One region of the Alistipes sp. Marseille-P2263 genome, then DNA from elsewhere that is predicted to be linked to it. Evidence: riboswitches for the same ligand, from Rfam matches in the RefSeq annotation. Region 1 holds a riboswitch; each other region holds the start of a gene.
What was found. Region 1 has a riboswitch for cobalamin ahead of KB554_RS08635 (DUF5074 domain-containing protein). Riboswitches for the same ligand answer to the same signal wherever they lie in the genome.
Positions count from the first base shown of each region.

Region 2: it holds a riboswitch for cobalamin, as region 1 does, so the genes downstream of both, KB554_RS07415 (anaerobic ribonucleoside triphosphate reductase) here and KB554_RS08635 (DUF5074 domain-containing protein) in region 1, are expected to answer to the same signal.
Region 3: it holds a riboswitch for cobalamin, as region 1 does, so the genes downstream of both, KB554_RS08005 (DUF5074 domain-containing protein) here and KB554_RS08635 (DUF5074 domain-containing protein) in region 1, are expected to answer to the same signal.
Region 4: it holds a riboswitch for cobalamin, as region 1 does, so the genes downstream of both, KB554_RS02480 (DUF5074 domain-containing protein) here and KB554_RS08635 (DUF5074 domain-containing protein) in region 1, are expected to answer to the same signal.

Region 1 is NZ_JAGQEJ010000006.1:85,388-93,415, forward strand. It holds gene KB554_RS08605 (GNAT family N-acetyltransferase) at 1-234, opposite strand, end outside; gene KB554_RS08610 (hypothetical protein) at 401-1,285, shown strand; gene KB554_RS08615 (DNA alkylation repair protein) at 1,299-2,009, shown strand; gene KB554_RS08620 (polyprenol monophosphomannose synthase) at 2,047-2,772, shown strand; gene KB554_RS08625 (GtrA family protein) at 2,783-3,154, opposite strand; gene KB554_RS08630 (glycosyltransferase family 39 protein) at 3,229-4,983, opposite strand; cobalamin riboswitch at 5,002-5,214, shown strand; gene KB554_RS08635 (DUF5074 domain-containing protein) at 5,324-6,391, shown strand; gene KB554_RS08640 (TonB-dependent receptor) at 6,406-8,028, shown strand, end outside.
Region 2 is NZ_JAGQEJ010000005.1:38,432-46,459, reverse strand. It holds gene KB554_RS07415 (anaerobic ribonucleoside triphosphate reductase) at 1-2,037, opposite strand, end outside; cobalamin riboswitch at 2,087-2,287, opposite strand; gene KB554_RS07410 (TIGR03905 family TSCPD domain-containing protein) at 2,407-2,655, shown strand; gene KB554_RS07405 (GlsB/YeaQ/YmgE family stress response membrane protein) at 2,741-2,998, shown strand; tRNA gene KB554_RS07400 (tRNA-Gln) at 3,332-3,402, shown strand; gene KB554_RS07395 (thioesterase family protein) at 3,550-3,924, opposite strand; gene KB554_RS07390 (DUF4294 domain-containing protein) at 4,054-4,629, shown strand; gene KB554_RS07385 (hypothetical protein) at 4,635-5,069, opposite strand; gene KB554_RS07380 (alpha-N-acetylglucosaminidase TIM-barrel domain-containing protein) at 5,388-7,739, opposite strand.
Region 3 is NZ_JAGQEJ010000005.1:174,255-182,282, forward strand. It holds gene KB554_RS07995 (sensor protein KdpD) at 1-477, shown strand, start outside; gene KB554_RS08000 (ATP-binding protein) at 479-2,203, shown strand; cobalamin riboswitch at 2,384-2,608, shown strand; gene KB554_RS08005 (DUF5074 domain-containing protein) at 2,799-4,781, shown strand; gene KB554_RS08010 (PKD-like domain-containing protein) at 4,795-6,519, shown strand; gene atpD (F0F1 ATP synthase subunit beta) at 7,105-8,028, shown strand, end outside.
Region 4 is NZ_JAGQEJ010000001.1:565,639-573,666, reverse strand. It holds gene KB554_RS02495 (GNAT family N-acetyltransferase) at 1-452, opposite strand, end outside; gene KB554_RS02490 (ROK family transcriptional regulator) at 452-1,681, opposite strand; gene fabD (ACP S-malonyltransferase) at 1,848-2,729, opposite strand; cobalamin riboswitch at 2,779-2,986, shown strand; gene KB554_RS02480 (DUF5074 domain-containing protein) at 3,161-4,249, shown strand; gene nagB (glucosamine-6-phosphate deaminase) at 4,453-5,247, opposite strand; gene KB554_RS02470 (6-phosphogluconolactonase) at 5,329-7,278, opposite strand; gene KB554_RS02465 (carbohydrate-binding family 9-like protein) at 7,280-7,918, opposite strand; gene KB554_RS02460 (aminoglycoside phosphotransferase family protein) at 7,924-8,028, opposite strand, start outside.

The DNA of each region.
Region 1 (8,028 bases):
GATCCAGCCCTTGCGGCCCGAAGGCACGTCGTACCACACGAGCGTCAGCGCCCCGACCGCCGCACCGTCCCGCCAGGCCGCGAACATCGCCGCCGAAGGCGAGCGCACGATCCGCTCCAGCGCAGCCGCCGAGGGGGCCTCCAGTCCCGCAGAGAGCTGCGGCATCAGCGCCGCGAAGGCATCGAGCAGCGGAGGCGTCGTCTCCCGAACCTCCCGAATGCAGAAATCCGCCATAATTCCGATATTTGTGCAAAGGTAATCTTTTTCCCGGGCAACAGGGAGGGCAATCGCGGAAAAAAGCGTATTTTTGCCCCGGCGGGGCGAAAGCGCCCGCGAGAACCGGGTTCCGGCGGAGCGTCCGCGCACGCCGGGACGAAACGCACCATAAAAAGACAAGAGCATGGGAAAATACGCCTGCCTGCTTCTGCTGGCCGCAGCGGCGGCCGCCTGCAACACGAGCGAGAAGACCTCGACGGTCGAGGTCGAGGAACCGGCCTCCGCCGTCACGGAGTACACTCCCGCACCGGGACAGTTCATCAACAGCACCGACGCCGGATTCGGCGACCGGACGATCACGACGCCCGAAGAGGCCGTCGCATACGCCGAAGAGCGGCTCTCCCGGGGACTCTACGTCTCGCTGGGCGGCTGGGGCGGATATATCGTCGCCGAATTCGACGAACCGGTCGCCAACACGGGCGGATACGACCTCTATGTGACGGGCAACGCCTTCGACGGCTCCTCGGAGCCGGGAGTCGTCTGGGTCGCCGTGCGGGAGAACGGCGCACCGGGCACATGGTACCGGCTGCGCGGCAGCGAGGACGACAACGACGAAACGCTCTACGACTACGAAGCGACCTACGCCCCGTCGGACGAGGAGGGCATCGCGGCCGAATGGCACGACAACCGCGACGGAAAGGGAACCATAGACCGCATCGGCGTGCACTCCCAGGCAAGCTACGTTCCGGCATGGGTTCCGTCGCTCACCTACCGCGGCGTCCGGCTGCCCAACAACGTGACCTTCGACGAGGCCGCCAACAAATACATCATGACCGCCTTCGGATGGGGCTATGCCGACAACTGGTCCGCGACCGACCGCACGGGAGCGAAGAACCGCTTCCGGATCGCCGACGCCGTGGATGCGGACGGGCAGCCGGCCGACCTGCCGCAGATCGACTACGTGAAGGTGCAGACGGGCATAAACGCCAAGGCCGGAAACGGCGTGGGCGAAATTTCGACCGAGGTGTGCGGCATCGGCTGCTACCGCACCGTCACCCGCCGCGAATGACCCGCGCCGCACGATGACCGTCCGCGAACAACTGCTCGAAATGGCCGAACCCCGCTACCGGGAGTTCATCTCGCCGCTGATGCCGGGCGAGGAGCATGTCATCGGCATCCGCATCCCGCAACTGCGGCGGATCGCCCGGGAAATCGCCCGCGGGGAGTGGCGCGCCTACCTCGACACGGCCGAAGGGTTCTACTTCGAGGAGCGGCTGCTGCAAGGGCTCGTCATCGCCTGCGCGAAATGCACGCCGGAGGAGAAGCTGCGCCACGTCGCGCGCTTCGTGCCGAAGATCGACAACTGGGCCGTATGCGACTGTTTCTGCTGGCGTCTGAAAGCGGCCGAACGCGAACCGATGTGGCGTTTCATCCGGCCTTATTTCCGCTCCGGAGCGGAGTACGACATACGGTTCGCCGTCGTCATGGCGCTGGGCAATTTCGCGGATGCGGAACATATCGGGCAGTTGCTCGGACTGCTGGGCGCCGTCCGCCACGAAGGGTACTACGCCCGGATGGGCGTGGCGTGGGCCGTGTCGGTCTGCTTCGTGAAATGCCCCGAAATCACCCGCCGGTGGCTGGAGCGGGACTGCCCGCTCGACGACTGGACGTTCAACAGGTCGCTGCGGAAAATCGCGGAGTCCTACCGGGTGAGCGATGCGGACAAAAAGGCGCTCCGACGGCTCAAACGTGCCGGAAAAAGCAGGGCGGAGAGGGGCGGAATGGCAAAATAATCGTATATTTGCCCCCGAAACCAAAACCGTCCCGCCCATGCGCAAGCTCGTAATCATTCCGACCTACAACGAAAAGGAGAATATCTCGGCGATGATCTCGAAGGTCTTCTCGCTCGAGGAAGCGTTCGAAATGCTCGTCATCGACGACGGGTCGCCCGACGGCACGGCCGCCATCGTCCGGGAACGCCAGCAGGAGTTCCCCGGGAGGCTCCACCTCCTGGAACGCTCCGGAAAACAGGGGCTCGGCACGGCCTACCTCACGGGATTCCGCTGGGGACTCGAACACGGATTCGACTACATTTGCGAAATGGACTGCGACTTCTCGCACAATCCCGACGATCTGGTGCGCCTCTCCTGCACGGCGGCCGAAGGGTACGACGTGGTGGTGGGTTCGCGCTACGTGCAGGGCGTGAACGTGGTGAACTGGCCGATGTCGCGTCTGCTGATGTCCTACTTCGCCTCGGTTTACGTGCGTCTGGTGACGCGCATGCCGTTGCGCGACGCCACGGCGGGCTTCGTCTGCTACTCGCGCCGCGCACTGGAGACGATGGACCTCGACGCGGTGCGCATGAAGGGGTACGGATTCCAGATCGAAATGAAATACACGGCCTGGAGGCTGGGGCTGAAACTCAAGGAGGTCTCGATCATCTTCGTCGAACGCCGCGAGGGTGTGTCGAAGATGTCGGGCGGCATCTTCCGCGAAGCCTTCTTCGGCGTGCTGGGACTGCCGCTGCGGAAGATACGGAGAAAAGCCGCCCGCTGAACGCCCGCCCCTACAGGAACGTGAAGAAGTAGTTCATGAAGAAGTTCCAGAAGGTCACCACGCCCGTGGCGAAGAGTTTGGCGAGGTAGAAATTCAGACGGAAACAATTGTGTAGCAGATAGATCGTAGCGTTGTTGATCGCCAGGCCCACGGCCGCGATGCCCAGGAAACGCAGGTACTGCCCCGCGATGTCGGGATTCTCGTTGTGAAACGTCCAGAGACGGTTCAGAACATAGTTGGTCGTCGAGGCGCAAAGGAATCCCAGCGAATTGGCCGCATACTTGTTCAGGCGAAGCCACTCCTTGCAAAGATAGGTGATTCCGAAGTCCACGAAGAGACCGGAACCTCCCACGACGCAGAATTTCAAAAACTGTTCGATCATAACTGACTGACTCTCTCACCGGACGGCACACCGCCCGCCGTTCTCATATTGTCGTCCCTCCCGGGGGACGGGTTTCATTCTTTACCGGATTCCGCCGCCGCGACCTCCGTCCGGACGGGTTTTCCGTTGAACCAGTTGGTATAGCCCTCGCGGCACAGGGCGAAGCCCGCCTCGAACTGCGCGCCGGAGAGCCGCTGCGGCACGGGGAAGATCACCTCGTGCGACACCTCGCCGCCGGCCGGAATCGTGAAACGGTCCTCCAGCGGGAACTCCTCGACGCGGAAGCGGCCGTGCTTCCAGAGCATCGACAGCCGCACGCCCTGCGGCTCCATGCCCACACGGATCGCATAATCGTAAGGATTCGAAAAGCGCAGCCGGAGCCGCAGCGTATCGCCCGCAGCGACGCGCCGGGGCATTCCTCCGATCGTGACACCGACCTTGCGCACGGGGCGGAAATCCGGATCGACGAACCACGTGAAGCTGCGCCCGTTCGCCAGCCGGACGGTCCGCACGCGTCCGGTCGTGTCGGCTATCCCGGGGGGGGGACACTCGACGAGCACTTCGCGGCCCGCGAAACGCGAGTCGTCGTCGCGGAACTGCCATTGGTGCGTACGATAGCGGATATTGGGCTGGCAATAGGCTTCGCCGCCCGTATAGAAAGCGTATTTGGCCGCGACGGCGTAGCCGTGGTGGAAAACGACCGGACGGCCCTGCGCCTCGGCGGCGATGGCGCCGTAGCTCTCGGAATTGTCGAAGACCTCGAAACGGAGTCCCAGCGGATTGAAGATCATCTCGGCACGCACGGCGGCGACGAGCAGCAGGGTCGCACCGCCGGCTGCCATCGCGTACCGCCGCGTGCGGGGATGGCGGCGGACATAGGCGAAGGCGACATAGATCAGTCCGAAGACCGAGACGATCACCCACTGCGGCTGCACGTAGCCGCGCAGCGACGAGAGGAGGAAAAAGCCGATGAAGGCCGCGGGCAGCAGTTTCAGCGCCCGGCCGACTGCCGACTGCGGCCGCGTCTTCCGCCATGCCTGCACGTAGATCGGCACGAGGAAGGGATTGAAAACCACCAGCATGTTGGCGAGGAACTCGACGACGTAGCCCGGACGGAAAACCGAGTTGCGCGCCGAGAGGTGGTAGACGAACGAAGCCCAGTCGTGGTGGTACTGCCACACGAGGTGCGGCACGAGCAGCACGGCGGCGACCGCTCCCGAAGCGTAGAGCGCCGGGCGGGCGAAGAGCCGCGGATTGGCCGCCAGGGCGAAGAGCAGCACCAGGGCGCCGTGGTATTTGCTGTAAGCCATCAGCGCGATCGCCGCACCCATCCAGAGCCATGCGAGGCGGCGGCCCTCCGAGAAGTTCCGGAACGTCCACAGGAAAACCGCCGACGAAGCCAGCAGCGGCCCGTCGGGCACGGCGATAAAGCCGTAGAGCTGCAACAGGAGCGTCGAGGCCGAAAGCATGACGAACAGCGTCGCATCGCGCCGCACGGCATCCGCCGGACGGACGAGCCTCCACAACGCCCAGAGATAGAACGGCTGCAACACGGTAAAGAAGAACCGCACGCCCAGCTCGCCGCCGAAGAGCCGCTCCCCGAGCCACACGAGCAGCGCCGTCACGGGCGGATGGTCGAAATAGCCCCATGCGAGCCGCTGGGCGAACATGTGGTAATAGGCCTCGTCGTTGGCCAGCTCCGTGCAGCCCGCCTCGATCAGGTTGGCGCACCACCACACCCCGAGCCACAGGGCAACGAGCCCGTCGGCCCCGAGCGAGGCGAACGATCTTTTGAGCGACTCCTTCATATCGGACCGCAAAGGTAGCAAAATATTCCGAATTTTTCCCTACCTTTGCGGTCGCAAGGTTTCCGCGCCGGCCGTTCTCCGCGGCGCGGATGAAAAGGGAATCCGGTGAGAATCCGGAGCAGTGCTCGCTGCTGTAAGTCCCCTCCCCTGCGGGGAGAAACTGTTTTGCCGCACTCTTTGCCACTGGGACAGACCGGGAAGGCGCGGCGGACGGGACGAGTCAGAAGACCTGCCTTGCCGTACGGATTTGCACCCGCGGGTTTCGGGTCGGAATCGGATCGTCGGAGCGCACCGTTCTCCGGTCTCCCCTCCCCACCGTCCCGCCGGCGCGCCGCCGTACCGAACGAACGGTTTGCGGAACATGAAACGGATCATACGATACACACTCCCGGCCGCAGGCTGCCTCATGCTGCTCGCGGGCTGCATGAAGTGGGACTACGGCACGACGGAGGAGTTCTCGGCCTCGGGGCGGGGACTGTTCGTCACCAACGAGGGAAATTTCCAGTACGGCAACGCCACGCTCTCCTATTACGACCCCAAGACCAAACGGGTGGAGAACGAGGTTTTCTTCCGCGCCAACGGCTTCAAGCTGGGCGACGTGGCGCAGTCGATGACCGTCCGCGACGGCGTGGGCTGGATCGTGGTGAACAATTCGCACGTCATCTTCGCCATCGACATCGACACCTTCCGGGAGGTGGGACGCATCACGGACCTCACCTCGCCGCGCTACATCCACTTCCTTTCGGACGAAAAGGCCTACGTGACGCAGATCTGGGACAACCGCATCTTCATCGTCAATCCCAAACGCTACGAGATCACGGGCTACATCGAGTGCCCCGGAATGACGATGGAATCGGGCTCCACGGAGCAGATGGTGCAGTACGGCAAGTACGTCTATGTCAATTGCTGGTCGTACCAGAACCGCATCCTGAAGATCGACACCGAGACCGACGAGGTGGTGGACGAACTGACGGTCGGCATCCAACCCACGTCGCTCGTGATGGACAAGAACCACAAGTTGTGGACGATCACCGACGGCGGCTACGAAGGGTCGCCCTACGGCTACGAAGCCCCGTCGCTCTACCGCATCGACGCGGCGACGTTCGAGGTCGAGAAGCAGTTCCGGTTCAAGCTGGGCGACTGGCCCTCGGAGGTGCAGCTCAACGGAACGCGCGACACGCTCTACTGGATCAACAGGGACATCTGGCGGATGCAGGTGGAGGAGGAGCGCGTGCCGGTGCGCCCCTTCATCGAGTACCGCGACACGAAATACTACGGACTGACGGTCGATCCGCACAACGGCGACGTCTATGTGGCCGACGCCATCGACTACCAGCAGCAGGGTATCGTCTATCGCTATACGGCCGAGGGCGAACAGATCGACCGGTTCTATGTGGGAATCATCCCCGGCGCATTCTGCTGGAAATAACGGATACAGGAAGTATGAGAAAGACGACGGTTCGGATAGTCGCGGCGCTGCTGTTTCCGGCGGCGCTCCATGCCCAGGGCGGCGCGCAGCCGCCGCAGGAGGCCGCCGCGGAGGCCCGGCCCGAGCGGAACATAGCCATCCGCGAGGTTCCGATCTGGGGCCGGCGGCCGATGAAGGAGATCGGCGTCGAACGGACGACGTTCGACTCGGTGACACTCAAGGAGAACATCGCCCTGTCGATCGCCGACGTGCTGACGTTCAACTCCCCGCTCTTCGTCAAGCAGTACGGCCGGGCGACGCTCTCGACGGTCTCGTTCCGCGGCACGGGACCCTCGCATACGCAGGTGACGTGGAACGGAATGCGCATCAACAACCCGATGCTCGGCATGACCGACTTCTCGATGATCCCGTCGTATTTCATCGACGACGCCTCGCTGCTGCACGGCACGTCGTCGGTCAATGAGGCGGGCGGGGCGCTGGGCGGCGTGGTGAAGCTCTCGACCGCACCGGCCGCCGCCGACGGATTCGGCCTGCAATACATCCAGGGAATCGGCATGTACCGCACCTTCGACGAGTTCCTGCGTCTCACGTGGGGCGACGAGCACTGGCAGGTATCGACCCGAGCCGTTTACCAGTCCTCGCGGAACGACTACAAATACCGCAACCGCGACAAGAAGGAGAACATCTACGACGAGGAGATGAACATCGTCGGGTCGTACTATCCGGTGGAGCGGAACAAGAGCGGCGCGTTCGACGACGTGCACGTGCTGCAAGAGATCTATTACAACACCGGCCGCGGCGACCGCTTCGGACTGAATGCCTGGTACATCAACTCGAACCGCGAACTGCCGCTGCTGACGACCGACTACGCCGACGACACCCGGTTCGAGAACCGCCAGCGGGAGCACACGCTCCGCAGCGTCCTCTCGTGGGACCGCCTGCGCCGCGACTGGAAGGTCGGCGCGAAGGCCGGATACATCCATACATGGATGGCCTACGACTACCGCCGCGACCCGGGCAACGGCATCATGACCTCCATGACCCGCTCCCGAAGCCGGATCGACACCTTCTACGGGCAGGCGGCGGGAGAATACGCCGTGGGAGACGAGTGGCTCTTCACGGCCGACATCGCGCTGCACCAGCACTTCGTCCGGAGCGCCGACAAGAACATCGTCCTGCAGCAGGGCGACAAGGCGATCGTGGGCTACGACCAGGGGCGCGTCGAGATCGACGCCGCCGTGTCGGCCAAATGGCGGCCCGCGGAGCGGCTCGGCCTGTCGGCCGTCCTGCGCGAACAGCTCTACGGCACGAAATGGGCCACGGTTCCGGCCCTCTTCGCCGACTACCTGCTCTCGAAGCGCGGCAACGTCGTGGCGAAAGCCTCCGTGTCGCGCAACTTCCGCTTCCCGACGCTGAACGACCTCTACTTCCTGCCGGGCGGGAATCCCGACCTGAAGAACGAAACCGGCGTCCAGTACGAAGCCGGGCTGTCGTTCGCCGTGGGACGTGACGCGATCTACACGCTCTCGGGCTCGGCCTCGTGGTACGACCAGCGGATCGACGACTGGATTCTCTGGCTGCCGACCACCAAAGGATTCTTCTCGCCGGTGAATATCAAGGAGGTGCACGCCTACGGC
Region 2 (8,028 bases), on a different contig from region 1:
TTCGCGGACATCCACATGGAACGAATTGACGTAGTAGTCGCGGTCGGTGACGCCCGGAATCTCGCCGTAACGCTTGCGGTCCATGCGCGTGAAGCGACCGCTCAGCCCCTCGGCCGGGGTCGCCAGCACGGAGTAGTTGAGTCCGTAGCGGGCCTTGTACTCCTCGACCACGCGGTTCATCGTCAGAACGGCATCGTAAAGCGTCTGCCACGCCTCCTTCGAGGTGGCGTGCCCTTCGCCGTAGATGGCCACCATCGCGTTGTGGCCGCCGATGAAGCCGATGCCCAGCGTGCCGTGCTTCAGCACGTCGCCCACCTCGTCGTTGGGTTGCAGCGTGCCGCCGCCCTTCCAGACATCGTTCGACATCATGAACGGGAACTGCCGCGCGAGGGCCGTGCGCTGGAACTGGTAGCGCTCGTAGAGCTGCTCGGCGATCATCGAGGCCGTCTTGCGAACCGATTCGAGGAAGATCTCGCGCGCCTCCTTGCGGATGGCGTGCTTGTTGCCGTCGGGAATCAGGTCCGAAGCCTCACGCACCGCCTCGATGGCCAGCCGCGGCAGGTTCATCGAGGTGAACGAGAGGTTGCCGCGGCCCCACGAGGTCTTCTCGCCGTGCAGGTCCTCGAAGACGCGCGTGCGGCAGCCCATCGTGGCCACCTCGTAGCGGAAGCGGTCCGGGTCGTCGATGCACCACTTCTCATGGCGGTTGAACGGCGCGTCGAGGAACATGAAGTTGGGGAACAGCGCCACCGAGGTCGTGCGGCACGCCTCGACGAGCAGGTCGAAATTCGGCGTCCGGAACCGGATTTCGCCCGCCAGCGCCTTGTCGAAATCCCGGACGGCCGCCCGATAGTCCTCCTCGCACCACGAAACGCCCTCCTTGACCTTGAAAATCTGAATCGGGAAGACGGGCACTTCGCCGTGCCCCAGCCCCTCGACCGTGGCGGAGAGCAGTTCGCGGATCACCATGCGCCCCTCGGGCGAAAAGTCCGTGCCGTAGTTCACCGAACTGAAAACCACCTGATTGCCGCCGCGAGAGTGCATCGTATTGAGGTTATGGATGAATCCCTCCATCGCCTGATGCGTCTCCTTGCGCGTGGCCTTGTAGGACTGTTCCCAGATGCCGCGCAGCTCCTTGTCCGAAAGGCCGATCCCCGCATCGGCGAGGGCCCCGCCCAGCGCGGCGATCCGCTCGTCGGAGAGCTCGATCGTCGGGAGGTGTTCGGCGCAGAGGGTTTTGAGCCGTCCGCGGTCCGGCTCCCCGGCCCCTCTGAGCACGCAAAGGAACGACACCGTATCGACGACGTGCTTGCGGAAGGTCTTCAGCACGCCCGGAGCCATGAAACGGTCGAAGGCCGGAATCGACTGCCCGCCGTGCTGTTCGTTCTGGTTGGTCTGGAAGACGATCGTGGCCAGTGTGGCGTAGCTCTGAATCGACTGCGGCGTGCGCACCGAACCGTTCTTGGTGGAGAAGCCGCGCCGATAGATGTCCTCCAGATCGTACTGGATGCAGGTCGTGGTCTTCGTGGGATAGTAGTCCAGGTCGTGAATATGTATGTCGCCGTCGCGGTGCGCGCGGCCGTGGCGCACACCCACGAGGTACTTCAGCGCATAGTCCTTCGTGATCTCCGAAGCGAAGGTCATCATCTGCCCGGCGGGCGTGTGCGACGACATGTTGGCGTTCGAGAGGTTGATGTCGTTCTTCTCCACCGTCACGATTCCGTCCATGACCCCCTTGATCGACGAACGGCGGTCGCGCTCGACGTTGCGCCACTCGCGGTAGATGATATAGCGTTTGGCGATCGAGGGATTGAGGCGCATCAGCCGCTCCTCGACCATGTCCTGAATCTCCTCGACCGAAATCTCGTTCTTCGAAATCGCTCCGGCGACCTCCGCCGCCACACGGGCGATGGTCTGCTCCTCGTCCGTGATGCCGCCCGCACGGTAGGCTTTCGTGATGGCGCGGACGATCTTCTCCAGCGAGAAAGGCTCCGTCTTGCCATCACGTTTGATGATGGAAATCTGTGCGTAATCCATTGTAAACGAATATATGTGTTTCACAATAGGCCCCGTTTCCCCGCAGGACCGGACATTGCTGCGCGGAGGCAGGTCTTCTGACTCGCGCCGATCCGCAGACGCCTTCCCGCTCCCCGCAGGGAACAGTGGCTCGAGACGTGTCTGCGGCCTATGACGCTTACAGCAGCGGGAACTGTCCGGGATTCGCACCCGGTTCCCTCTTATCCCTCCGTCCGGCGGACGAAGGGAAACCTCCGCAAGGACAAAGGTCCGCAGAATCCGGAGCAATTCAAAGCCCCCGGCACAGAAGTTTTCAACATTTTGTGAAAGATTCCGCCCGTCTTCCCCCGCATTGCGCTATCTTTGCGCCGCAAACGACAATTACGACTCATGATCCGGAAAATATCCTACACCTGCCGGGGAACCTGCTCCCGGCAAATCGACATCGAACTCGACGGAGAGACGATCCGCAGTGTCGTCTTCACGGGCGGCTGCCACGGCAACACGCAGGGCATCGCGGCGCTCGTCAGCGGCATGCGGGCCGAAGAGGCCATCGCACGGCTCGAAGGCATCGACTGCCGCGGCAAGGGAACCTCGTGCCCCGATCAGTTGGCCCGCGCGCTGAAAACGGCGCGCTGACGCGGCGGACGCGCACCGCGGCCCGGAACCGCAGGCGGGTACGGATTTTGCACTCGGTCTTCATGTCATCAAAAAACGAAAGACTATGTATTTCCTATGGTATCTGCTTATCGGGCTGGCGGCCGGATGGATCGCCAACCTGCTGGTCAAGGGCAGCGGCTCGGGCCTTATCGTCAATCTGATCGTCGGACTCATCGGCGGCGTGCTGGGAGGCTGGCTGCTCTCGCTCTTCGGACTCGTGGCGGCGGGCACGCTGGGCAGTCTCGTCACGGCCGTCATCGGAGCGATCGTGCTGCTCTGGATCGCAGCGCTCGTCTCGCACCGTAAAGCGCGCAAGGCATGAGACCGCGGCGCGACGACCGGAAGGCGCCGGGAGACTACGGAGCTCCTCGCCGGACGCATCGACGACGCGACGTCGTGCGGACCGGCCGTACCGGAGCACGTGCCGGACGGCCGGAAACCGGGAAGGAATCCGGACGGGAGGCGGGGACGCCGCAGTCCGGAGCGCCCTGCGGCGATCCGCCGCGGAATTCCCTCTCCGGAGAGACCCGCGGCCGGACGATCCGGAAAATGCGGCGGACGACAGACAATCAGCCAGCGTAAAAGATAATCTGCCCGCACAAAATTGGATATTGGGATTTTTTACGTATCTTTGTGCCGCTTTCGAGCGAATGTTTGAGCTGTGGTGTAATGGTAACACAGCAGATTTTGGTTCTGTCGTTCTGGGTTCGAATCCCGGCAGCTCAACACGAAAGGGAGAGGTCCGCGAGGACTTCTCCCTTTCGCAATTTCCGCACGTAACCGGCGGCCGCCCCGCCCTTTCCGCGGAGGACGGGGAAGCCTCCGCGGAAAGGGCGGCGGGAAACCGCTCCGGATCCCGAGGATCCGGCCGGGTCACTTCACCTTGGACATGAATTTCGCGCGGTCCACCACAAAACGCACGTGAACCCCCTCGCCGATCATTCCTTCGGCATCGCGGGCCCCGACGTTGAAGGTCAGCTTGCGCCCCTCCGCCTCAGCGAGGATGGCCGTGGCCGTGATCTCGGCCCCGAGCCCCGAGGGCTTGATATGGGTCACGTTCATCTCGGCGCCCACGGTGGTCGCCCCTTCGGGCAGCGCGGCGGCCACGGCCCGCATCGCGGCGTTCTCCATGAGGGCCACCATCGCGGGGGTGGCGAATACTTCGAGGTCGCCCGAACCCATCGCAACGGCCGTATTGCCGGCCGTTACGGTCGTCGTGCTCCGGGCGGAAAGTCCCTTTTCCAACATACGATCTCTCTTTTCGGTGTTACGTCAAACGATTTTTGAATTACCTTTGCCTCCGGACCGCATCCGCTCCAGCGGCGCCCTGTGCATTCGGGGTGCACAGGCTGCGCAAAGGTAACGATTTTTCCGATCATGAAGAAACGGCTGGCCCTTCTCCTCGTCGCATGCACGGCCGCGCTCTCCGGAGCGCTGGCGCAGGGCGGCCGCGGCTTCCTCAGACAGGAGTGGATCGTCGAACGGGGCGACTCGATCCCGTTCGTGCACATCCTTCCGGTCTGTGTCTTCGACCGTCCGGCGGACCTGCGCCGATATCAGAAACTGGTGCGGGCCGTCAAACGCGTCTATCCCGTGGCCAGGGCCGCCCGCGCCAAGATGGCCGAAATGGAGGGCGAACTGCTCCGCCTGCCGGACAGGAAGGCGCAGAAAGCCTATATCCGGGAAGTCTATCGCCAGATCAAGGAGGAATACACCCCCGTGGCCAAACACATGACCCGCACCGAGGGGCGCGTGCTGCTCAAGCTCATCGACCGCGAGACGGACTATACGGCCTACGAGGTGCTGCGCGAATTCCGCGGCGGATTCGTGGCCGGATTCTGGCAGGGCGTGTCGCGCATCTTCGGACAGAACCTCAAGTCGGAATACGACAAGGAGGGTGAGGACCGGATCATCGAGCAGATCGTCGTCTATTACGAAGCCGGACTGCTGTAAAACAGTCAGAACGTCAGGGCAAGGCCGCCGCTGAGGCCGACAAACGAGCGGTGCGGCGGACCAAGCACCCGGTCAGGGCGCGGTATCCCCTCATCGAAACTGCGCGTCAGGTAGTAATGGTAGGTGAAGTCGATGAATAGACGGACACGGCCGATCGGCAGATTCAACCGTCCTCCCGCATCCGCCGTACAGACAAATCGTTGCCGGATGTCATACAAGCCCTCGTCCTGCGAATGGATCGGGCCGAAGAGCAGGCCGGGCATCAGGCCCGCATGCAGTTCGAACACCGAAGGAACCTCCGGCACGAAGGTTTCGAAAAGGATCCGGCCGACGGAGGGGGCCGCCATATCACGGTCCGGATACCAGGTCCCGTTGTAATAACAGCCGTCGGGCGAGGAAGTCGGCATGCGCCGCACGCCCGAGCGCCAGGAGAACTGCAACGGAACAGAGGCGTACTGTCCGTCGTGCAGGGGCGAGGTAAAGAGGTTGAACCCCGTAGCGCAGGCCGATCTCCTTGTTACGGACCCGCTTTCTCACGAAGGCGGGATCCGGAGCGGATTCGGAGACGGGCTGCGCATGGAGCGCAACAAAGGCGAGACATCCGGCAAGGGCGGTCGTTAGTCGTTCCATGTTCGGCATTCGGGCAAATGCGGTATTTCCGGCAAATATAGCCTTTTCGGGTCAATCTGCAAATCCGACGGCCGAAGATGCCGAAGATACGGCACAAAACGCCAAAGACAGCTCCTTCGAGAACGGGGCTACATGCGGCGCAGCCGGGCGGCGAGCGTCTCCATCTGGCGGCGGAACTCCGCTTCGGTGCGCGGACGGGGATTGCGCGGCGTCATTTCGCCGAGCGGTCTGGCATAGAACGCATCCACGATCGGCTGCATCTCCATCCGGACGGAGTCGTAGGTCAGCACACGCTCCCGCGACTTCAGCTCCCGGTCGATCTCTTTCATATAGAGGTCGAACTCGGGCAGGTAGTAGTAGTCGAACAACTCGCTGATGTAGGTGCGGCAATAGCTGTTCTCGGCGTTGCCCTTGAGCGCCTGCTCGAATGCGGGATTGATCGGAGCGCGGACCTCCTCGATCCGCCGCAGGGAGGAGAGCATCGAGTAGTCGTCGTGCAGGGCGAGCACGTCGCGCAGGGCGGCGAGCAGCATCCGGGCTTCGGAACCCGCACGGCGCACCTCGGCGGTCGTCACGTCGCCCCGCTCCCAAGCCCGCTGGGCGATGAGGTAGCGGTAGTACCGCACCGTGAAGAGACGGCTCACGACCGTGCGCGCGAGGTCGATGGCATCCCGATCGACGAAGGCGTCGCCCCGGCCGTAAGGCATGGCGGCGAGCGCATCCAGCACGTCGGAAGCGCCGGCCAGTTGCGGAGCGATCCGCTCCAGCGTTCGCGCGAACGTCCCGACGGCGGCCGAATCGGGCTTGGCCTGCGCGATCTCGCGGATGTCGCGGAAGCGGAGCGGCAGCTCCTCGCACAACTCCGCGAGCGGCAGCGCGGCGCGCCACGCACGCTCCATCACGGCGGCGTGCCGGCCGTAACGGTCGCGGCAGAACTCCGGAAGCAGCTCCTCGGGGCGCATCGCGTCGGGCGACCAGGCATTGCGGGTGAAGAACTCCATAACGAGCGGATCGCTGTGCGAGGTCTCGGGCCAGAAGACGAAGCCCTTGCACATGGGGTCGGACGCCGCGACGGGCAGCCGTTCGGCGATCAGGTCGTAATAGCCGCGGATGTCGTTCTCCCACTCGTAGGCATGGAAAATGCCGAACGTATAGGGGAAGCGGCCCACCACGCCCCAGTTCGTGAAGTCGGTGTTGCTCTGGTTCGACGGCAGGTCGGAGGTGTAGTCCAGGATGATCGTCCGCGCGGGATCGAGCTGCGAAAGGAGCCGGCCGATCTCCTCCCCCTTCCATCCGGGCAGGTAGAAGTCCCACGAGGCGATCAGCACGGGCGCCGTGGGATAGTGTTCGCGGAGTTTCGCGAGGATGCGGCGGTAGGCGTAGAGCTTCATCTCCAGATTGTCCGAACGGTCCTCGAACACCTCGCGCTCGGCAATGCCGATCGTATGGAACATCTGCGGAGAGCCGTATGCGTCGATATGCGTCTGCGTGAGTTTCCAGTAGTTGTCCAGATTGCGGTCGTCGCGGATATCCCACACGGCATTGCAGGGATCGCCCACGTAGGCGCCGCCCGACTGGGGGCAGAACGAGGGGTTCTCCGCCTCGAGGAACGCCTTCGGCGTGCAACTGTACCAATGGGTCATCGTGCCCATGTCCTCGGGATGGATCAGCTCGCGCTCGGCGGCATAGCGCAGTATGTGGCGGCGCAGCTCGCCGCGGTATTCGAGCGGCCAGGCCGTCGTGCGGTCGTAGAACGACCGGGGCTTGGCCTCGGGAAGCGGTCCGTCCGCGGGCGGATAGGGCACGACATCGGGGAAGGCCTTCTGGAAAACGTCGTCCATGCCGATACGGAGCATGAAGAGGTTCAGCCGCTTCTTGAGCATCCAGTCGATCTCGCGCTCCCACTCCCGGGGCCCCCAGTGCTCGGCCTGAAAGCGGCCGAGGCTGCGGTGGGCGAAGTAGCGGAGTCCGCGGTAGTAGAAATGCGGCGTTTCGCGCACGTCGAGCCCCGTCATCGGAATCGTCTCCCGCGCGGGAATCACGTCCCCGTCCCAAAAATAGCGGCATCCGGCCTGCCGCTCGAAGAAGTCATAGACGGCATAGAGCGTCGCCCGGCCGTTGCCGCCGGCCAGAAAGAGCAGGTCGCGCTCCCCGTCGCGGGCCGACACGATGCGGTAGGCGTCGCTTTCGGCTCCGAGGTCGAGCGGTGCGATCAGCCGCCGCTCGACGGCATCGCGGGTGAACCGATTGACGCAGTCGGAACCGATGACGACCATCGGAACGCCCTCCGCAGGCTCCTGCACGATCTCCAGCTCACGGCCCGTGACGGCGCGGTAAAAATCCCGGAACTCGTCGGCCGCATGACGATAGACCTTCGCGGCATTCCGGGGACAGAGTATCTTCCACTCCGGCCTCTCCTGCGCCGGGAGGCAGAGCGGCAGCGAAAATGCGAGGAAAAGGGAGAGAAACAGGTTCTTCATAGGTCGTTCGGATTTTCTATTCGGGCTCAAATTTAATAAATAAATTAACAATACAATGCATTCGATCGGAAAATATTTTACCACAAATCAACACCTCGATAAATTCACGACATGCAAAACCGAAGACCGCGGGCCGTCGCAGACGAGCGGGACGACGAATCGGACCGCCCGAACGGCGGGCGGACGCTGCGGAAGCGGGCTTTTCGCCCGCAAGGCACAAAAAAGTAGCAGGACGTGAGGCAAACTTTTTTTGTTTGATAATTGATTGATAACCAGTAGTTAGTTTCGC
Region 3 (8,028 bases), on a different contig from region 1:
CGCGAATTGGCGCTGAAGGAGGTCGCGCTGCGTGTGGAGAAGAAGGTCGAGAACGAGGTGATCGAGAAGCCGGCCCAGCTTAGCGACCGTCTGCTGGCCGTGATCGACAGCAGCGAGAAGCGCGCCCGGCGCCTGATCCGCAAGACGGCGCGCATGGCCACGCACCTCAATGCGGGCTTTCTCGTGCTCTATGTGCAGAGCGACAGGGAGAGCACCGACCGGATTCCGCTGGCCAACCAGCGTTACCTGATCAACAACTTCGATCTGGCCGCGGAGTTGGGCGGCGAGGTGATGCGCGTGCATTCGAATCATTTTGTCGAGGCGGTCGCGGACGTGGCCATTTCCCGTAAGATCAGCCTGGTCTGCATCAGCAAACCCCGTTTCAAACTCCTCTCGCTGCTCGTGACGGCCGCGCGGATGCGCCGGTTGCTCAACCGGCTGGCGGGCATGAACATCGACTTAATCATTTTGTCGTGATATGAACCTACGATACAGATTGACATTGGGAATCGGCGTGCTGTTCGTCCTGATTCTGCTGCTCGGAGGACTCTCCGTCGGTTACGTGCGGCAACTCTCCGCCGCGTCCGGGAACATTCTCGCGGACAACTACAACTCGGTGCATTACGCCGAGGAGATGCTCCGGTCGCTGGACCGCCTCTCGCTGGATTCCTCGTCGCGGGCGACGCTCATCCGCAGCCTCAGCCTGCAGCGGCAGAACATCACGGAGGTGGACGAGAGCGAGGCCACGGCGTCGCTCGGCCGCCGCATCGCGGCCCTCACGGACACGGTGACTCCGGACCGGATAAGGCTCGTCCGCAGCGACCTCTACCGGATCATGGACCTCAACATGGCTTCGATCCGCATGAAAAGTTCCGAGATGGAAGCGCGTGCGGCCGACGCCGTGTGGTGGCTGACGGTCATGGCGGTCCTCTGCGTAGTGCTCGCCGCGGCCTTCCTCGTGCAGTTCCCGGCGGTGATCCTGCGCCCGATCGACAAGCTCAAGCGGGGCATCACGGAGATCGCCAACCACAACTACGAGGAGCGGCTCGACTTCGGGGGCAACCGCGAGTTCCGCGAGGTGGCCGAGTCGTTCAACGACATGGCCTGCAAACTCTCGGAATACCGCCGCAGTTCGCTCGATTCGCTCATGATCGAAAAGAAGCGCATCGAGGGGATCGTGAACAGCCTCCACGAACCGATCGTCGGACTGGATTCGGAGCGCAACATCCTCTTCATGAACGACGAGGCGTGCACGATCCTGAATCTGAAGCGCGGCGAAGTGATCGGCCGCAAGGCCGCGGAGGTGGCTCTGAACAACGATCTGCTGCGGAGGCTGATCCGCGAGCTCTACTCCGAACCGAAGGAGGACGAAGGACAGAAGGAGCCGCTGAAGATCTACGCCGACAACAAGGAGAGCTATTTCCAGATGGAGAACATCCCGCTCCATATCGTTCCGGTCGGCGGGCAGCGGAAGCAGTTCATCGGCAACGTGATCATCCTGAACAACGTGACGCGCTACAAGGAGCTGGATTCGGCGAAAACGAATTTCATCTCCACCGTCTCGCACGAGATGAAGACGCCCATTTCGTCGATCCTGATGAGCCTCCAATTGCTCGGCGACAACCGGCTGGGTTCGCTCAACGACGAGCAGAAAGCGCTGATAACGAGCATCAAGGACAGCAGCGACCGGCTGCTCAACATCACGGGAGAGCTGCTCAACATGACGCAGGTCGAGTCGGGCAAGCTGAAACTGATGCCCAAGATCGTCAAGCCGATCGAGCTGATCGACTACGCCGTGCATGCGACGCAGGTGCTCGCCGAGCGGTTCCACTGCTTCGTGGAGGTGGAATACCCCGAGAAGATTTCGAAACTCTTCGTCGATAACGAGAAGATCGCGTGGGTGGTGACGAACCTCCTGTCGAACGCCATTCACCACTCGCCCGAAAATTCGCGCATCATCGTGGGAGCCTGCCAGCAGGACAAGGTCGTGAATATCTACGTGCAGGATTTCGGCCGGGGAATCGACCCGCGCTACCACAAGAGCATCTTCGAACGCTATTTCCGCGTTCCCGGCACGAAGGTGCAGGGTAGCGGTCTGGGACTGGCTATTTCGAAGGAGTTCGTCGAAGCGCACGGCGGCACGATCACCGTGGACAGCCAGATCGGCAAGGGCAGTCGCTTTACGATCTCCCTTCCGGCCTGATCCGGATTTTGGTGTTATTTTTGGTGGCGCCGCCGGCACAAAGCCGGCGGCGTTTTTTGCGGGCGGCGCGCGGTGCATCCCTCCCCTGCCGCACGGCGGCGCGGAACGCCGTGCCGGGCCTCTGCGGCCGGAGCGATGAAAAAAATCGGGAAAAATCTTGTCGGATTCGTTTTTTTAGTCTATGTTTGTCTTCGCAAAGGTTTCCTTTCCGCACCCGGCGACGGGCCGCGGCGGGGAATGAAAAGGGAACGCAGTGAAAGTCTGCGACAATACCCGTTGCTGTGAGTTTCCGCTCCGTGAAGGAGCACGAGAGGTTTCGCAATCTTTGCCACTGGCCGCAGGCGCGGCCGGGAAGGCGCGGAACCGGAACGAGTCAGAAGACCTGCCTTTCGCATTTTACAGAGGATTTGTTGCCTGCGGGACTACGGGCGAGAATCAGAACAGCGATTTTCCCCCTGCCGTCCGGCCCGTCCCGGTCGCGAAACGCGAAATTTCGGAGGTGTGCGAATGTCCGTTTTGAATTTTCCGCCGTATCCTGCCAGGAGGATGCGGCTGATTTTTTTATCGGATATGTCAAACTTAAAAAACGGAAGGAATGAGAAAACTGGTTACACTTCTGATGCTCGCCATGCTCGGCATGGCGACGTGGAGCTGTTCGTATGACGACGACGACCTTTGGGCGGAAATCGACGGGATCAGGAACGAACTGGCGGCGCTCAACGAGAAGGTCTCTTCGCTGCGGACGGTCGTCGATGCGCTGGAGAAGAACAAGACGATCTCGGAGGTCGTCGAGACCGACGAGGGGTGCACGATCGTCTTCAGCGACAAGACTTCGGTGACGATCGCCAACGGGGCAGACGCCCCGGTCATCGGTATCGACCGCGTCGAGGGCGTTTACTATTGGACCCTCGGCGGCAAGGGTAATTTCCTGACGGACGACGAGGGGAACAGGATTCCCGTATCGGGCGAGGCGCCCGAGCTGGCGGTGGATGCCGAGGGGTACTGGACCGTTGACGGCGTGCGTGTAGAGGACGCTTCGGGCAAGGAGGTCAAAGCCTCGGGCAAGGACGGCGACGCCTTCTTCAGGTCGGTGACCGACGGGGAGACCGAGGTCGTTTTCGAACTGACCGACGGGCAGACGATCGTCATACCGAAGACCGGGGCCGTGTTCGGTTTCGTGCAGCCGGAGGACGGCCGCAGTTGCTTCGTGTTCGGTTTCGGGGAGCGGAGGACGCTGTCGCTGCGTGTGGCCGACGTGACCACGGCCGATTTCATGAACGTCCCCGAAGGGTGGACGGCATCGTTCGATCTGGCCGGCAGGAGCGTCACGCTGAAGGCTCCGGCCGCTTCGGATGGCGTTTCGTATGCCGGCGGCATCGTCACGCTGATCGGTATCCGCGCCACGGGCGAGACGGTGTTCGCTTCGGCCGAGGTGTGCGCTTCGGTGGATTTCACGGACGCCGGAGGCACGTTCGTCGTCTGCGAGGGCAACATGACCTCGGCCAACGGCATGCTGGTCTGGTACGACAAGTCCGGCAAGGAGTACGAGGAGGTGTTCGAGCAGGCCAACGGCGGCAAGGAGATCGGCAATGTCGTGCAGGATATGTTCATGGCCAACGACCGGATTTACCTGCTTACGCAGAACGGCGGTTCGATGAACGGGGCCGGACGGTTCGTCGTCTGCGACGCCCGGACGATGCGCATGGAGTATGCCGATCCGCTGGTTATCAAAACTCCCGAGGGCAAGGATACATGGCCGCAGCATCTGGTGGTCGTCAGTCCGACGAAGGCCTATGTGCAGTATTCCGAGTCGGGCATGGAAGCCACGTCGGGCATCTGCGCGCTGACGCTGGGCGACGGTTCCGTCGAGGTGGGCGCCACGGTGGAGGGTACTTTCGGGGCGTTCTCCACCGAAGGGGCCGTCAAGACCCGCATGGTCCTCTCCCGCGGCAAGCTCTTTGCCGGATGCGGCCACAGTCTGGTCATCGTCGATCCGGCGACGGATGCCGTCGAGAAGCGGATTACTTACGAAGGCCGTCAGGTCAAAGGTGTCGTCAAGGGCGCCGACGGCAATATCTATTTCGCGCTGGCCGGAACCTTCACCGGCAATCAGAACATGGGCGCCGATTTCACCTCCGCGGCGAAGATCGTGGGCATCGACCACGAGGGCCGCGAGATTCTGAATGAAGAACTGCCCGAGGCCGTGCGGTTCCCCGTGGCCACCTGGTCGCCTGCCGTCGGCATGTGCGCCGACTTCACCGGTCCGTACCTCTATTTCGTGGATACGGACTCCTTCAGCGCGACCACCGTGACACGTTACAACTACGAGACGAAAACGGCCGACGTGCACTGGCTTTCGGCCGGCGAGACCGTTTACGGCATCATGGGCCAGCATCCGACGACCGGAAAACTGTGGGTCGGCATGTCGAATTACGTGAGTTCGAATATCTGCGTGTACGACGTCTCGGGCGCTTCGCCGGTTCAGGAGAGCCGTTTCTCCTATTCCGCGCAGAAGGGCGCGAGCCCGGCGGGCATCGACTTCGCCTATCGTTACACGTCGGAATGGCTCGGCAAATGATATGCGCAGTCCGATGAGAAAAGCCGCGATCGCGCTGTTCGGCCTTCTTCTGACGTCGTTCGCCGCCTGCAACCGGGATGGGGTCATCGAGGCGGATGCGTCTCCGGCTCCCGTCATCGCGCTCGACAGCGAAACGGGCGTGTACACGGTGAAGGCAGGGCGCGAACTGACCATCAGCCCCCGTTACGAGTACGCCGACGACGCCCGTTTCAGTTGGACGGTGGACGGCCGGGTGATCGGAGAGGAGCCGTCGCTCGTCTTCCGCGCGGAGACCGTCGGGAAGGTTTACGTGCTGCTGGAGGTTTCGACCCGGTACGGTACGGCGAGCGAGGAACTGCGCGTGGACGTGACGGCGCTCGAAGTGCCGACCGTTTCGATTCCCGGTGCGGAGGAGGGCTTCACGATCCTCACGGATTCCGATCTGGTGCTGAAACCTTCCGTGGCCGAAGTCTCGATCCCCGTCTCCTACTCGTGGAGCGTGGACGGCAGGGAGGTTTCTACGGAGCGGGACTATACCTTCCGGAGCGCCGAGGCCGGGACCTATGCCCTGCGTTTCGCGGCCTCGAACGAAGACGGGACGGATACCGTCGAGTTTTCCGTGCGGGTCGCTGCGCCCGAAGACATGCCGTTCGGCTGGACGTTCGAGCGGACCGAGTACAATGTCTCCGCAGGCCGCACCATCCGCCTCATGCCGCTCGACGTGGTAAACGCCTTCGATGCGGAGTATGTCTGGACGCTCGACGGTAAGACCGTGCAGCGGGGCGCCGATCCCGCCTACCGTTTTACCGCGGCGGAAGAGGGCGAACACCGCGCGACGGTGACGATGCGCAACTCGCATCTGTCGGTGTCGCAGACCCTCACGGTCCGTGTCTGCCCTCCTGCCGGACGCTACTACCGCCCCCGTTCGGCGACCAGCGGCGCCGACTGGAACCGGGTGTACGAGTTTCTGCCCGCTCCCGGGCAGTTCGTCAATGAGAATTGTACCGCCGCGACGATGGAGGAGGCCTGCGCCTATGCCGAGGACCGGATGATGCGGAACACCTACGTTTCGCTGGGCGGTTTCGGCGGGTATATCGTCGTGGGCTTCGACCACAGCATCGACGCTTCGGGCGGCTACGACCTGGCCATCGTGGGCAACTCGTTCGAAGGCTCCTCCGAGCCGGGGATCGTCTGGGTCATGCAGGACGAGAACGGGGACGGGCTGCCCAACGACACGTGGTACGAGCTGAAGGGTTCGGAGACGGGCAAGGCGGAGACGTTGCAGGATTATGCCGTCACCTACTACCGCCCGCGCGGCGCCGGAATGGAGACGCGCTGGACAGACAACCGCGGCGGCAGCGGGTCGATCGACTACCTGAAGCAGTTCCACGACCAGGGGTACTACTACCCTGCGTGGGTGGAGGCGGAGAGCTATACGTTGCGCGGAACACGCCTCGAAGCCCGCAACTACGACCAGTCGGGCAACGGCTCCTATTGGGTCAATGCCGCGTACGAGTGGGGTTATGCGGACAATTTCAGTCCGATCGACCGTCTGACCGACGACGACAACGTTTCGGCCGCGGCCAATCCCAACCATTTCCGGATCGCGGACGCCGTGACGTTCGAGGGCGAGCCGGCCGGGCTGGAGTACATCGACTTCGTGAAGGTCCAGACGGGGGTGAATGCCAAGAGCGGCTGGCTCGGAGAGCTTTCGACCGAGGTGTTCGGATTCTACGATTACCGCATGAGACGCGAATGAACCGTCGGTCGCGTCGCCCCGTCCGATGTCTGTCTGCGGGAGCCGGATCGTTTGGAGATTAGTGTACGTTGTCTGCCATACAACGATTCGGATCCGGTTCCCGCGGGACGAACGCCGGAGGAGCGACGGCCGGACCGGACGGCGTTCGGCGAGAGGCGCCCGCTTCTGCGGACGCCTCGCTTTTTGGGGATGTCCGCCTGCCGGGCCCCCCGGGAATTCGGACTCCGGCGGTTCCCGGGGGCCCGGCAGCGGGAATCTGGGGGATGTTTCGCCGACGCAATAAATTGCGTTTCGTATCGTTAATTCTTATGTGATATACACTCGATTTATCGGTTCTTTCGTATCTTTGCGGTTTGCCGGAGGATTCCGGCAGATTTGCCGGGATTGTCCGCCGCAGGGAGGCAGGAACGGTTCGCCGGGAAGAAATTGAACATTTTTCGGGTTGTTCGGACGAAGCCTTCCCGACGATAATCGGCTACCTTTGCGCCGTGCCGGCGGTCCGGAGACCGCAGCGGTTTCGCGGGTGGTTTCGGCGCGGAGCATAACATTATTATTACGGATGAAAAACAGAGTTGTCGGATAGATATGGCACAAGTTGAAGGATACATTTCGCAGATCATCGGACCGGTCGTGGACGTGCATTTCCCCGATCTGAGACGGGAGAGTCTGCTGCCGGGCATTCACGAGGCGATGACGATCCGCCGTCGGGACGGGCGGGAGCTCGTCGTCGAGGTGCAGCAGCATATCGGCGAGAACACCGTGCGGGCCATTGCGATGGACTCGACGGACGGATTGCAGCGGCATATGAAGGTGACGGCGCTCGGCGGGTCGATCTCGATGCCCGTGGGCGACCAGATCAAGGGCCGCCTGCTCAATGTCGTGGGCGAGCGGATCGACGGCATGCGGCCGCTGGACCGCACACACGAGGCGTCGATCCACCGCGAACCGCCCAAATTCGACGAGCTGGCCACCTCGCAGGAGGTGCTCTACACGGGAATCAAGGTGATCGACCTCCTGGAGCCCTACGTCAAGGGCGGCAAGATCGGGCTGTTCGGCGGCGCGGGCGTGGGCAAGACGGTGCTCATCATGGAGCTTATCAACAACATCGCCAAGAAGCATAACGGCTTCTCGGTCTTCGCCGGCGTGGGCGAACGCACGCGCGAGGGCAACGACCTGCTGCGCGAGATGATCTCCTCGGGGGTGATCCGCTACGGCGACGCGTTCCGGAAAAGCATGGAGGAGGGGCATTGGGACCTCTCGAAGGTCGATTACGACGAAGTGGCCCGCTCGCAGGCCACGCTGGTCTTCGGCCAGATGAACGAACCGCCCGGGGCGCGTCTTTCGGTGGCGCTGTCGGGGCTGACGGTCGCCGAGTCGTTCCGCGACGGCGGCCGGGAGGCGGGCGAGACGCGCGACATCCTCTTCTTCATCGACAACATTTTCCGCTTCACGCAGGCCGGGTCGGAGGTTTCGGCCCTGCTGGGGCGCATGCCCTCGGCCGTGGGCTAC
Region 4 (8,028 bases), on a different contig from region 1:
GGGACGAATCCCGTGCGGCGGAACAGCCCGAGACTGGCCGCATTGTCCGTTCCCACGTTGCACCACAACTGGTGCAGCCGCAGCCGTTCGCGGGCGTATCCGCAGAGCGTCTCCACCGTGTCGGAGGCATACCCGCGGCCGCGGTCGTCCTCGTCGTGGATCAGGATTCCGAGACCGGCGCGCCGGTTGAGGGGATCGAACTCGAAGAGGTCCGCAATGCCTACGGGGCGCGCTTCGGCGCGCGTCTCGACGATCAGCCGCAGCTGACCCGTGCGGAAGAGGTCGCCGCCCTGCAACTGCGCCGCGATGAACCGCTCCATCTGGGCCCGCGAGAAGGGCTCGGTCGTGCCGCTCACGCTCCACACGGAGGTGTCGTTCTCCCATGCGTAGAGCAGCTCCGCGTCCTCCGGTTCCACGGCCCGGAGCCGGACGATGCGGCCTTCGAGGTTCATCAGATGCCGATTACCTTGTTGCGGATAAGCATGGCCACGCCCCACGCGTTCGCGCTCTCGGTCATCTTCGAAACGCGGAACTTGGTGTCCTTGTAAACCAGGTTGAGCGAGTATTTGTTCGTCGCCGACTTGAGCGGGAGCATCAGGTAGTCGCCCGCCGCCGCGAGGTTGCCGCCGACGATGACCGTCTCGGGGTTGAACGTGTTGATGAGGAACGCGATGGCCTTGCCGACCTTTTCGCCCGCCTCTTCGATCAGTTCGATCGAGAGGTTGTCGTCGTTCATCGCCGCGTTGATGATGTCGTCGATGTGCACGGTCCGCTGTTCGTCGTACTGTTTCTTGAGGATGGTGTTCACGCCCTTTTCGATCATGTGGCGCATCTTGTCCTCGATGGCGATACCCGACACCTCGGTTTCGAGGCAGCCCTTCTTGCCGCACGAGCAGATGATTTCGTTGTCGAAGAAGGGGATGTGGCCGAACTCGCCGGCGAAGCCGCTCTTGCCGTAGTAGAGCTTGCCGTCCACGACGATTCCGATGGCTACGCCGCGGCCCATGTGGAGGTACAGCACGTTGCTCTCCTCCTTCGATTTGCCGCACGTGTACTCCGCGTAGCAGCGGGCGCGGGTGTCGTTCTCGATCAGCACGCGCAGGCCGATCCGCTCCTCGAGGATGTCGCGCAGCGACTGCTCGTTGGAGGTGAAGTATTTGTAGCTGCGGCCCGTGTCGGGGTTCACGCGCCCCGTCATGCAGACGCCCAGGCCGAGCATCTTGCTCCGCTCCACGCCGCACGAGGCGATAAAGTTCTCGATGTTCGTGCAGATGCGCTCGAGGCACTGCGGACGGTCCTGTAGCTCGAAGGTGAAGTCGTTCTCCTCCTTGATGATGTTGTTTTGCAGGTCGGTGACCATGAAGCGCATGTTGTCGCGGCCGACGTTCACGCCGACGAAGTAGATCGCCGAGTTGGCCAGGCCGAAGATGTTGGGACGGCGTCCGCCCGGAGTCTCGACCTTGCCCAGGTCCGTGACGATGTTTTCGTCCACGAGCTCCTGCACGAGTTTGGTGATCGTCGGAACGCTGATGTGCAGCTCCTTGGTCAGCTCCGAGAGCGTGCACTCGCCGTTTACGGCCATGTGCGCGATGATGTTGCGCTTGATGATGCTGTTCTTATGCGAAATGCCCTTGAGGGTGTCGTCTTCGTGTTTGTTGAAGAACTCGGTCAATGATGTCATTTTCTTCGCTTTTTTTAACTGGCGGCACAAATATAATAATTATTTCAATAGACTGCAAAAATTCTTAATAAATTTAATAAATTATTTGCAAAAATGAACAATAAAAGAGGGAACAGATTGTTTTTCAATCTGTTCCCTCTCCTTCCGCGGAATGCGGACGGATCGGTTACAACGTCGATTTCGACTCGACCGTCGCCTGGGCGTCCACCTTGCGGATCAGGCCCTGGAGCACCGTGCCGGGGCCGAGTTCGGTGAACTCTCCGACGCCGTCCGCGAGCATGTTCTTCACGATGTAGGTCCAGCGGACGGGAGCCGTCAGTTGGGCGATGAGGTTCGCCTTGATGGCTGCCGGGTCGGTATAGGGTTTGGCATCCACGTTCTGGTAGATCGGGCATGTCGGAGTCCGGAAGGGAGCGTCGTCAATCGCCTTCTCCAGCTCCTGCTTGGCCGGCTCCATCAGCGGCGAGTGGAACGCACCGCCCACGGGCAGACGCAGCGCACGGCGCGCGCCTGCGGCCTTGGCCTTTTCGCAGGCCGCATCCACGGCCTCCACGGCGCCCGAAATGACGAGCTGCCCCGGGCAGTTGTAGTTGGCGGCGACCACCACGCCGTCGATCGACGCGCAGATCTCCTCCACGGTCTTGTCGTCCAGTCCGAGGATGGCGGCCATCGTGCCGGACTGCGCCTCGCAGGCGGCCTGCATGGCCATCGCTCGTTTCGAAACGAGTTTCAGACCGTCTTCGAACGAGAGGGCCCCGGCCACCACCAGCGCCGAGAACTCGCCGAGCGAGTGACCGGCCACGGCATCGGGTTCGACGCCGAGCGCCTTGGCCATGATGACCGAGTGGAGGAATACGGCGGGCTGCGTCACGCGGGTCTGCCTGAGCTCCTCGTCCGTGCCGGCGAACATGATGTCCGTGATGCGGAATCCGAGGATTTCATTGGCCTTCTCGAACAGCTCTCGGGCAGCGGGAACGTTGTCGTAGAGATCTTTGCCCATGCCGACGGCCTGAGCCCCCTGACCGGGGAAAACGTATGCGTGCTTCATGATTTCAGCGAATTTTTTGTTAGCTGGGGCAAAGATACGAATTTATTTCGTATTTTTGCGCCGCAATGGTTCACAAAGGGTCCGGCGAGGCCCCGCGTGATTAAATGGGAATGCCGTGTGAATCGGCAGCAGTTCCCGCTGCTGTAAGTTCCGCAAGAGTTGCCGCGACACGCTTGAAGCCACTGATTCCGGGATGAATCGGGAAGGCGTCGCGGCTGGGACGAGCCAGAAGACCTGCCTTGCGTCTCCCGAGGGAGAATCCTCATTCGAACGGTTGCTGCGGAGAACGGTGCGTCGAACTTCGGCCCTGCGGGGCGTCGGTGCGATTGTCTATCGGTTTGTCGGGCGTATGTGCGAAGCGGGATTCGGCTCCGGGAAAGGAGACCGGATTTACTTTTTTTATGTACTTATTTTAATAATTGATCCGAAAGATGAAAAAATCATTGCTTTTCGCACTCGCCGCGACGGTTTTCGCGGCCTGCTCCGACGACAACGGCTCGACGACACCGCCCCCCCCCGGCGCTTCCGACAAGTATCAGGGCGGATTCTACGTCTATAACGAAGGCTCTTTCGGCCGGACCCCGGCGTCGGTGAACTACTACGATAAGACGACGGGCGAGTGGTCGCTCAATCTCTACCAGGAGAACAACGAGGGCGAGAAGCTGGGCAACACCGGCACGGTGGCCGTGTGCAGCGACGACAACGTTTACTTCGTGTCGAAGGAGACGCCCTGGCTGGTCGAGGTGGGGCTCGAGGACTTCCTGAAGAAATCGGCGCTGCCCGACGGCGCGCTGACCGGCCAGGCCTACGGATTTGCGCTGATCGACGGCAAGCACGGCGTGCTGACCACCTCCGAGGGCGCCTATTCCGTATCGCTCGATCCGCTGGAGCTGGGCGACGCCTTCTTCGAGGGGCGCGGTTTGGGGGGCGACGTCGTCGTGAAGGACGGGCGTGTTTTCCTCACCGCTTCGGCCGGCGAGGGGGATGTCGTGAAGGTTTACGACGCCTCGACCCTCGCCTTCGTGAAGGACCTTCCTGCCGCCGCGAAGACGGGTTTCGCCGAGGCAGGAGGCATGCTGTGGGCCGCTGCCGGGAACAAACTCTTCAAGATCAACACGACGGCTCTGACTTCGGAGGAGGTGACGCTCGGCGACGACCTCTCGGTTTACTACAACCAGTGGGCCTATACGCCGACCGGATTGCATGCTTCGAAGAAGGGTGATGCGCTCTATTTCGTCGAGGGCAGTTCTTCGGGTTACGACGTCTATCGGTTCACGATCGCCACGGGCGCTGCGGAGAAGCTCTTCCCGGCTCCGGAGGTGGACGGGACTCGCTATTCCGTTTACGGTGCGGGGCTGAATGCCGATCCCGAAAGCGACGATCTCTACCTGTTCTATACCGCCGACTGGGGCGGTCATGCGACCATCTATGTCGTGGACGGGACGACGGGCGAGCAGAAGAAGTCGTTCCCCTACACGGATGCCGAATACTGGTTCCCCTCGATGATCCTCTTCCGGTAGCCGGGCGGGCCGTTCCGGGAGCCGTTCCCCGGAGGGACGCCTGTCCCGGACCTGCGGAGCCGTTTTCCGGGGTCCGCATCCGATAAGAAAAAGAGAACGCCCCTGCCGCAACGATTCGCGGCAGGGGCGTTCTGCATTTCCGGAGGCCGGCGACCGTCTCCGGGACCGGAGCGCTCTTCTTCGCCGGGAGCGGCGGCGCCCCGTCAGATCAGGTTCTCCTTCTCGATGTCCTTGAAGTAGCGGTAAGTCGCCACGCGCAGCTCCCCGGCGGCCGGTTCGTCGCAGATCAGGATGCCGTTGGGATGCACTTGCAGGGCCGAGATGGTCCACTGGTGGTTGTACGATCCCTCCACGCCGTGACGCACCGCGCGGGCCTTCTTGGGCCCCGTGGCGAGGATGAGCACCTTCTTGGCCGCGAGCACCGTGCCCACGCCGACCGTCAGCGCCGTTTTGGGCACGAGGTTCACGTCGCCGCCGAAGAAGCGCGAGTTCACCTGGATCGTGTCCTGCGTCAGGGTCTTGACGCGCGTGCGCGAGTTGAGCGACGAGAAGGGTTCGTTGAAGGCGATGTGCCCGTCTTCGCCGACGCCGCCCATGAACAGGTCGATGCCGCCGGCCTCTACGATGCGCGCCTCGTAGTCGGCGCACTCCTTGACCAGATCCTCGGCGTTGCCGTTGAGGATATTGACGTTCTCGGGCAGGATGTCGATGTGTTTGAAGAAGTTGTTCCACATGAACGAGTGGTAGCTCTCGGGGTGCTCCTCCGGAAGTCCGACGTACTCGTCCATGTTGAACGTGATGACGTTCCTGAACGACACGTCGCCGGCCTTGTGGCGGCGGATGAGCTCCTTGTAGGTCTCCAGCGGCGTCGAGCCGGTGGGCAGTCCCAGCACGAAGGGCGACGAGGTGTGCTGCGCCTTGTTGCGGATCTGCTCGATGATGTAGTTGGCGGCCCATTGCGCCACCTGCTGCGGGGTGTTTTCGATGATAAGTCGCATAACGGAATTTTTAGGAACGGCGGATGCCGCGGCCCCGGAGGGGATGTGCGGCATCCGTCCGTTATCGGTTGCTTTGTCGGATCAGAACATTTTGACGAATACCTCGATGGCCTGGTATTCGGCCATGCCGAGCTGGTCGTAGAGTTTCGCGGTGTTCTGCGTGCGCTCTTCGGCGCGCTGCCAGAACTCGCGGGGGTCGTCGCCCGGGAAGGGCATGATGTCCTTCTGCGACAGGTGGCGGTAGATGGCGTGGCGCTTCATGATCAGCTCGTCGGGCGACAGGGGCACGGCCATGTCCACCATGCCCAGCTCCCATTCCATCCAGGCGCCGCGGTAGAGCCACAGGTGGCAATCCTTCATCCACTCGTCGTCGCGGACGACCTCGAGCGCGGCGAGCACGGCCTCCATGCAGGTGCGGTGCGTGCCGTGGGGGTCGGCCAGGTCGCCGGCGGCGTAGATCTGGTGAGGCTTGATCTCGCGCAGCAGTTTGACGATGATCTCGATGTCCTTCTCCGTGAGCTGGCCCTTCTTGATGCCGCCCGTTTCGTAGAATGGCAGGTTGAGGAAGTGGGCGTTGGTGTCGGGATTCAGACCGAACGAGCGTACGGCGGCGCGGGCCTCGGCGCGGCGGATCGAGCCTTTGAGGTCGAGCAGCGCGCGCGGTTCGGGTTCGCCCTTCTTCTTGCCGGCGATGATCCGCCCGACTTCGGCGTAGTGGTCGCCGTAGCCCAGTTCGCGCGAGGTGTCGATGTTCTGCAACACGACGTCGTCGTGTACGGCCACGTTGCCCGACGTTTCGTAGGCCACGTGCACGTCGTGGCCCTGCTGCACGAGGCGGATGAACGTGCCGCCCATCGAGATCACGTCGTCGTCGGGGTGGGGCGAGAAGATCACCACGCGCTTGGGGAAGGGCTTCGATGCCACGGGGCGCGTCGAGTCGTCGGCGTTGGGTTTGCCGCCCGGCCAGCCCGTGATGGTGTGTTGCAGGTCGTTGAAGACGTCGATGTTGATCTGGTCGTAGCTGCGGCCCTGTTCGAGCAGTTCGCCCAGCGAGTTCTCGATGTAGTCCTTGTAGGTGAGTTTCAGGATCGGTTTGTGCACGACGCCGCAGAGCCATACCACGGCCTTGCGCACGAACTTCGGCGTCCAGTCGCAGGGACCCACCAGCCACGGCGTCTGCTCGCGGGTGAGCATCTGCGCGGCGTTCTCGTCGATCACCACCTCGATATTGGGGTGCGCCTGCAGGTACGAGGCGGGAACCTGTCCCGTGATCTCGCCCTCGACGACCTTCTGCACGATCTGCGTCTTGTTCTCGCCCCAGGCCATCAGGATGATGCGGTCGGCGCGCATGATCGTCTCGATACCCATCGTGATCGCCATCTTGGGGGTGTTCTCCAGTCCGAAGAAGGCGCCCGACTGCACCTTGCGGGTATTGTAGGTGAGCTGCACGAGACGCGTGCGCGAACGCGAGTAGGAGCCCGGCTCGTTGAAGCCGATCTGGCCGTCCTCGCCGACGCCGATGATCATGAGGTCGATCCGCGAGGCGGCGCGCTCGTAGGAGTCGCAGTACTCCGAGATTCTCTCCTCGGGGATCGTGCCGTCGGGAATGTGCACGTTCTCGGGCAGGATGTCGATGTGGTTGATGAACTCCTCGTGGATGCGGTAGTTGCGGCTCTGCTGCTCGGTCGAGCGAATCGGGTAGAATTCGTCGAGGCTGAATACGGCCACATTGCGGAAGCTGATCTGGCCCTCCTTGTGGCGTTTCACCAGCTCGCTGTAAAGCCCCAGCGGCGTGCGGCCCGTGGTCAGGCCGAGCACGAAGGGGCGCGTCTCGTCGTACACGCCGTTCGAACAGTGCGCCTCGTTGTAGTTGCGGATCGCCCTGACGATGTTGTCGGCGACGTACTGCACGGCGCGGTATTCGTTTTCATATACGTTCGTGCGGATCTTCTCGTAGCGATGGATGATGTCGCGCGGGGCCGATTTCGCGATCAGGCCGCCGTCTTTCGGAAGTGAATACTTGTTGTTCATATTATTTGAATTTGATATGATCGAAAAATTCCGGACGGTGGAAATTCGGTTTTTCCGTCCGTATGGGGCGCCACGAGAGGAAGTGGGGGTGCGAAAGGTCGTCGCCGCACTTGAAGAGGTTGGCGCGCGCCTCCGCGCCGCTCCAGTCGGTCAGGGCGTGGCGGAACAGCGCCTGCGGAGGAATGGCCAGCACGACCGACCAGCGGTTGTCGCCTTCGCGCTCCTCGAACGGCGTGCCGGGCAGCGAGGTGTGGCGTATCACGCTTCCGAGCGCTTCGGCCGGGGCGCTGACGGTCTTTTCGCCCTGCCTGTGGTACCCCAGGAGCAGGCGTCCGATGCACGAGGTTTCGAAATTGTAGTAACTTTCGGTGTCGGGGGCGATGAAGAACTCCACGCACGAGTCGGTCCAGACCCGTCCGTTGTCCTCGGCGACCCGTGCGGCGGTGTAACGCTCGGCTACGTCGAAGCGCAGCATGAGGTAGTCGCCCGTGTGGAACATGCGGAACTGCACGTCGGGGGCGTAGGGATACGTTTCGGCCCAGTTGCAGCAGGCGATCGGCTGCGCCTCGACCGATGCGAAGGCCCGGTCCACCACCTCCCAGTCGCCGGGCCTTATCCCCGATATTTTGGCGATATCCATATCCGTTATCTGTATTTGGCGGCCGTCTCCTCCACGATGCGGCACATGGCGGGGTATTGCTCTTCCATGCTTTGCAGCAGCCGGTACTGGGCCCGTGTGCGCACGAGGTT